One region of the Lentzea sp. NPDC036949 genome, then DNA from elsewhere that is predicted to be linked to it. Evidence: riboswitches for the same ligand, from Rfam matches in the RefSeq annotation. Region 1 holds a riboswitch; the other holds the start of a gene.
The links. Region 1 has a riboswitch for glycine ahead of gcvP (aminomethyl-transferring glycine dehydrogenase). Riboswitches for the same ligand answer to the same signal wherever they lie in the genome.
Positions count from the first base shown of each region.

Region 1 (3,400 bases):
TCCGGGGCCTGCCGGTCCCGGGTCTGCGGGATGACGAGCGTCGGGGCGGTGCTCACGCAGCTCCGCCCCGAGTTCCACCGTGCAGTGCTGCTGCCGTCTTCTCCACTGTTTTGCGCCATTGAGCAGTTCGCCGCGCTCCGCGGGAGTTTTCCTGCGTCGAGCCCGAACGCACTCGTGCGCTGACCGCCGTTGCGCGGAACTCCTCCCGGTTCGCCGTGCTTTCCGGGAATCGGCCGGCCTCTTCCGCTCGTTGTACCCGGTGCGGGGAAGAGCGGGTTCGAGCGGCCATCGTCTTGATCACGTTCTGCCCGCAACGATTGAGCACACGGCCCGCTTGGCGGGTAGCGTCGAACGCGTGTGCCGGGGGATGCTCGGAGACGTTCCGGGTACTCCCCAACGAGTCAGAGGGAGGCGAGACCCGATGAGCGAGATGCGTGTCGTGGGCGTCCGGGTGGAGCTGCCCCAGAACCAGCCGATCCTCCTGCTGCGCGAAACCGAGGGTGAGCGGTACCTGCCGATCTGGATCGGCTCGGTCGAGGCCACCGCGATCGCGCTGGAGCAGCAGGGTGTGCGACCGGCCCGCCCGCTCACCCACGACCTGCTCAAGGACGTCATCGGGGCGCTGGGCCGCAACCTCGAACAGGTGCGGATCACCGACCTGCAGGAGGGCACGTTCTTCGCCGAGCTCGTGTTCGACGGCGACGTGCGCGTGTCCGCCCGCCCGTCCGACTCGGTGGCCCTCGCACTGCGCGTCGGCGTGCCGATCCACGCGGAGGAGTCCGTGCTGGCGGAGGCCGGTCTGATCATCCCGGACGAGCAGGAGGACGAGGTCGAGAAGTTCCGCGAGTTCCTCGACTCCGTGTCCCCCGAGGACTTCCGGGGCGCCGACACCTGAGTTCCCCCGACTGTCGCTGACCGTCTTGTTCGGACCCGGCGCCGATCGGTGGGGTGTCCCTCGATCGGACTACTTTCCGCACATCATGGCCGCTAAACAATCACTAAACGTCACCTGAACGTCCTAGTTCGGGTGACGGTGCGGACCCCCGCCTCAGGTTGGGGGCCAACACTCCCCGCGCGTCGCGTTGACCTGCCCTCGGAGCGGTCTTACCGTCGAACTCGAGTGGACGTCGCCGGTCTGCGCGAGTGGACCAGGCGGCTTGACGGCCCCGACTTTCGTGGCCGTTGGCGAGGGGAGGCAGGCGTGGTCGAGGAAGCGCCCTTGCGGGCCGAATCCGGGCAGCAGGGTGAGCTGTTCCCGGACTCCTCGCTGCCGGACGAACTCGTCGGCTACCGGGGACCCGCGGCGTGCCAGATCGCCGGGATCACCTACCGGCAGCTCGACTACTGGGCCAGGACCGGCCTGGTCGCGCCGACGGTGCGGATGGCGCACGGCTCCGGCAGCCAGCGGCTCTACTCCTTCAAGGACATCCTCGTCCTGAAGGTCGTGAAGCGGCTGCTGGACACCGGGGTCTCGCTGCAGAACATCAGGGTCGCCGTCGACCACCTGCGCCGCCGCGGCGTGCAGGACCTGGCGCGGATCACGCTCTTCTCCGACGGCACGACCGTCTACGAGTGCACCTCCCCCGAGGAGGTCGTCGACCTGCTCCAGGGCGGGCAGGGCGTGTTCGGCATCGCGGTGAGCGGTGCGATGCGGGAGATCAGCGGGACCATCCACGAGTTCCCGGCCGAACGTGCGGACGGCGTGGAGATCGCGCCGATGACCGAGGACGAGCTGACCCGCCGCCGCCGGGAGCGCGCCACCGGCTGACCCGCTGTCGCCGGCTCAGCCGGTCCCGTCGCTGAGACGTAGGTCGCGTCGGTGGGGACTGGCGGGCCTGCCTGCGGGTACTCTTCACGGGTAGTCGCTGAACTCAGGCGGGAGAGACCGGGTGCTGCACCCGGCGCCGAAGGAGCAAGTTCCTCCCCGGGAACCTCTCAGGCACCCAGGACCGCGTGAGCGAGACGCCTCTGGAAAGCGGATCTCTCGAGATCCCGCCGACGGTGAAAGCCCGCTCTCGTGGCGGGTGAACCTCTCAGGCGCCCGATGCCGGGTACGGACAGAGCGGGGAGGGCACCAGGACACGTGTGCCCGCAGCCCCCCGGAGGCGTTAGATGACGCAGGACCGCATTCCGCTCGCCGCTCTCGAGCACGGCACCCCGTTCGCGGACCGGCACGTCGGCCCGCGCCCCGCCGAGCTCGCCCGCATCCTCGACGTGATCGGTGTCGGATCGCTGGAGGAGCTGGCGCAGCACGCGGTGCCCTCGTCCATCCACGAGCGCGACCTGGTGCTGGACCTGCCGGCGCCCGCCACGGAGACCGAGGCGCTGGCCGAGCTGCGCGCGCTCGCCTCCCAGAACCGGCCGATGACCCAGATGATCGGCCTGGGCTACTACGACACCGTGACGCCGGGCGTGATCCTGCGCAACGTCCTGGAGTCGCCCGCCTGGTACACCGCGTACACGCCGTACCAGCCGGAGATCTCGCAGGGCCGCCTGGAGGCGCTGCTGAACTTCCAGACGATGGTCGGCGACCTGACCGGCCTGCCGATGGCCAACGCGTCCATGCTGGACGAGTCGACCGCCGCCGCCGAGGCCATGACCCTGGTGCGCCGCGCGGGCAGGGCGAAGTCGAACAAGTTCGTCGTGGACGCCGACACGCTGCCGCAGACGCTGGCCGTGATCGAGACCCGCGCCGAGCCGCTGGGCATCGAGGTCGTCGTCGCCGACCTGTCGCAGGGCATCGAGGGCCTGGGCCTGGGCGGTGACTTCTTCGGCGTGCTGCTGTCCTACCCCGGTGCGTCCGGTGTGGTCCGCGACCAGGCCGCGCTGGTGGAGGAGATCCACGCCGCCGGCGCGCAGGCCGTCGTCGTCGCCGACCTGCTGGCGCTGACGCTGCTGCGCCCGCCCGGTGAGATCGGCGCGGACGTCGTCGTCGGCACCACCCAGCGCTTCGGCGTGCCGATCGGCTTCGGCGGCCCGCACGCCGGCTACATGGCCGTCCGCTCCGGCTTGGAGCGCCAGCTGCCCGGCCGCCTCGTCGGCGTCTCCGTCGACGCTGACGGCTCGCTGGCCTACCGCCTGGCGCTGCAGACCCGCGAGCAGCACATCCGCCGCGAGAAGGCGACCTCGAACATCTGCACCGCGCAGGTGCTGCTCGCCGTGATCGCGTCGATGTACGCGGTCTACCACGGCCCCGAGGGCCTGCGCGCCATCGCGACCCGTGTGCACCGCCTGGCCACCGTCCTCGCGACGGGCCTGTGCGAGGCCGGTCTCGACGTCGTGCACGGCGAGTTCTTCGACACCGTGCAGGTGCGCGTCGAGGGCCGTGCCGCCGAGGTCGTCGCCAAGGCCCGCGAGCTCGGCATCAACCTGCGCCTCGTGGACGCCGACGTCGTGGCGG
Region 1 is NZ_JBVJRA010000007.1:93,826-97,225, forward strand. Features, by position in the region: gene ACZ7CD_RS20760 (bifunctional nuclease family protein) at 422-895, shown strand; gene ACZ7CD_RS20765 (MerR family transcriptional regulator) at 1,202-1,768, shown strand; glycine riboswitch at 1,867-1,962, shown strand; gene gcvP (aminomethyl-transferring glycine dehydrogenase) at 2,113-3,400, shown strand, end outside.

Region 2 (3,400 bases), on a different contig from region 1:
GGGTGCCGATGCGCAGACCCGAGGTGACCATCGGCGGGCGCGGGTCGTTGGGGACCGCGTTGCGGTTGACCGTGATGCCGATCCGGTGCAGCACGTCCTCGGCCTGCTTGCCGTCCAGCTCGGAGTTGACCAGGTCGACCAGGACCAGGTGCACGTCCGTGCCGCCGGTCAGCACCTTCACGCCGGCCTGCGCGACGTCGGGCTGCGAGAGGCGGTCGGCGAGGATGCGGGCGCCGTCGAGGGTGCGGCGCTGGCGGTCGGCGAACTCCTCCGACGCGGCGTGCTTGAACGCCACGGCCTTGGCGGCGATCACGTGCTCCAGCGGACCGCCCTGCTGGCCGGGGAACACCGCCGAGTTGATCTTCTTGGCGATGTCGGCGTCGTTCGACAGGATCACGCCGCCGCGCGGACCGCCGAGGGTCTTGTGCGTCGTCGTGGTCGTGACGTGGGCGTGCGGGACGGGCGAGGGGTGCAGGCCCGCGGCCACGAGGCCCGCGAAGTGCGCCATGTCGACCATCAGGTAGGCCTCGACCGAGTCCGCGATGCGGCGGAACTCGGCGAAGTCCAGCTGGCGCGGGTAGGCGGACCAGCCGGCGACGATCAGCTTCGGGCGGTGCTCGGTGGCGAGGCGCTCGACCTCGGCCATGTCGACGCGGCCGTCACCGTCGGAGACGTGGTACGGCACGACGTTGTAGAGCTTGCCGGAGAAGTTGATGCGCATGCCGTGGGTCAGGTGACCGCCGTGCGCGAGGTCCAGGCCGAGGATCGTGTCGCCGGGCTGCAGCAGCGCGAACATCGCGGCGGCGTTGGCCTGGGCGCCGGAGTGCGGCTGGACGTTGGCGAAACCGGCGCCGAAGAGCGACTTGATGCGCTCGATGGCGAGGCGCTCGACGACGTCGACGTGCTCGCAGCCACCGTAGTAGCGGCGGCCGGGGTAGCCCTCCGCGTACTTGTTGGTCAGCACCGAACCCTGGGCCTGCAGCACCGAGACCGGCGTGAAGTTCTCCGAGGCGATCATCTCGAGGGTGCCCTGCTGGCGCGCCAGCTCGGCCGCAACGGCCTGCGCGACCTCGGGGTCGTACTCCGCGAGGGAGGCGTTGAACTGGTCGGACATCTGGAGGATCTCCCTACTTGGCGCGCTTGTAGAACGGAAGTGCGACGACCTCGACCGGCTGCTTCTTGCCGCGGACGTCCACCAGCAGAGGGGTGCCGGGCGCGGAGCTCGCCCGGTTCACGTAGGCCATCGCCACCGAGTAGCCCAGGGTCGGCGACAGCGCGCCCGAGGTCACCTCGCCGACGACCTCGTCGCCGTTCAGCACGGCGTAACCGTGGCGGGGCGCGCGGCGCTCGGGGGTCTTCAGGCCGACCAGCACGGAGTCCACATCGGACTCGGACACCTCGGTCAGCGCCTCGCGGCCGACGAAGTCGCCCGGCTTGTCGAGCTTCACGACCCGGCCGAGACCCGCGTGGTACGGGGTGAGCGAGGTGGTCAGCTCGTTGCCGTACAACGGCATTCCGGCTTCCAGGCGCAACGTGTCGCGGCAGCCGAGACCGCACGGCTTGAGCTCGTGCGGCTGCCCGGCCTCCAGCAGCGCCGTCCACACTGCGGCGGCGTCGTCGGGCGCGACGAACAGCTCGAAGCCCTCCTCGCCGGTGTAGCCGGTGCGCGCGAGCAGCGCGTCCACCCCGGCCACCTTCGAGGGGTAGGAGGCGTAGTACTTCACCGTCGACAGGTCGGTGTCGGTCAGCCCGGCCAGGACCTCCACCGACTTCGGGCCCTGGATCGCGATCAACGCGTAGTCCGTGGACCTGTCCGTGACGACGGTGTCGAACCCGGCGGCCCGCTCGACGAGCGCCTCGGCGACCACGGCGGCGTTCGAGGCGTTGGCGACGACCATGAACTCCTCGTCGCCCAGCCGGTAGACGATCAGGTCGTCGACCACGCCGCCGTCGGCCTGGGTGATCATCGTGTAGCGGGCCTTGCCGACCGCGAGCGCGGAGATGTGGCCGACCAGCGCGTAGTCGAGTGCGGCACCGGCCTGCGGCCCGGTCAGCACGATCTCACCCATGTGCGTGAGGTCGAACAGGCCGGCGGTGGTGCGCACGGCGTGGTGCTCGGCCAGCTCGCTGGAGTAGCGCAGCGGCATCTTCCAGCCCGCGAAGTCGGTGAACATCGCGCCGAGCGACTCGTGCTCAGCGTTCAGTGGCGTGAGGCGGGACATCAGAACGCTCCTCCAGGGTGCGCCGAAGAGCCGGGCCAGGCCGGCTGAGGCAACAGAAGAATGACACGGTCCACCGGAGACTCCTCACCAGAGCGAGCCTCCCCCTCTGTCATGAGCCTGAGAGCTTCGTCGCCGGAGCGACTTGCACCGTGGGCGAGGCTCCTGATGAGCCTGCTTTCCAGAGTTGCCTTCGTCGTGCGGTATCTGTGCCTGAGAGATTCCGGGGAGGAGTTGCTCCTTCGGCGCTCCCGCTGAAGGGAGCTCTCCCGCGCGACATCGACGGCCGTGTTCAGTTGGTTGCCCCAGACGCTAGCAGGCCGAACGTCACAGCGGCACGCCCTGAGCAGTCTTCTCCACCACCTTGCGCTCCGCCCAGAACGACAGGAACGGGATCGTCCCCGCGACCAGCACGAGCGCGGTGCCCTTGATGGACCAGCGCAGCTTCAGCGCCAGGTCGACCGAAAGCACCAGGTAGATGGCGTAGAGGAACCCGTGGATCGGGCCGACGACCTTCATCGCCTGGTCCATGCCGGCGGCGTACTTCAGCACCATCGCCACGACCAGCAGCAGCAGGAAGACACCGACCACGTAAGCCATGACCCGGAACCGGGTCAACGCACCCTTCATCTGCCCGCCTTCGCTCAACGACCGTCCCGCGCGTTGAGGTCCGCGAGCATGCGGTTGTAGGCCGCGAGCTCCGCGTCTTCTTCGTCGTCGAAGTGCTCGACAGGCGCGGGTTTGACGGCGTCAACGGTAGTCACCGGTGCGACGGGGGGTGCAACCGGCTCCGGTGCGGAGAGAGCCTCGTCACGGCGCTGGCGCGCGAGACGGCGGAACCGCCACACCATGAAGAGGGGGAAGAGGCCGAAGAGCGGCCACTGGAGCACGTACCCGAGGTTCTGGAACGTGCCGCTCGCGGACTCGAAGCGCTGCCACTGCCACCACGCGAGCCCGCAGCAGAGGACCAGCGCCGCCAGACAGGCGAGCGCGATCAGCACACGCTGGGGAGTAAGGAGGCCGCGCACGACCTCCACACTACTGGGGTGGGGCCTCCTGTCAGGAGGCCACCCGTGAGGGGTAGCGCGCCACGGGAGCGCGCGTGCCCGTTTGCGAGTGAACTTCGGGGCTGCCGATGCCTCGACAGCCCGCTTCTCCTACGCCACGCCGTCCCGGCGCTG
Region 2 is NZ_JBVJRA010000003.1:515,264-518,663, reverse strand. Features, by position in the region: gene glyA (serine hydroxymethyltransferase) at 1-1,114, opposite strand, end outside; gene gcvT (glycine cleavage system aminomethyltransferase GcvT) at 1,128-2,222, opposite strand; glycine riboswitch at 2,322-2,409, opposite strand; glycine riboswitch at 2,411-2,501, opposite strand; gene ACZ7CD_RS11920 (DUF3817 domain-containing protein) at 2,547-2,849, opposite strand; gene ACZ7CD_RS11915 (hypothetical protein) at 2,864-3,247, opposite strand; gene ACZ7CD_RS11910 (helix-turn-helix transcriptional regulator) at 3,377-3,400, opposite strand, start outside.
Region 2: linked by a shared signal. The riboswitch ahead of gcvT (glycine cleavage system aminomethyltransferase GcvT) and the one ahead of gcvP (aminomethyl-transferring glycine dehydrogenase) in region 1 are both predicted to bind glycine.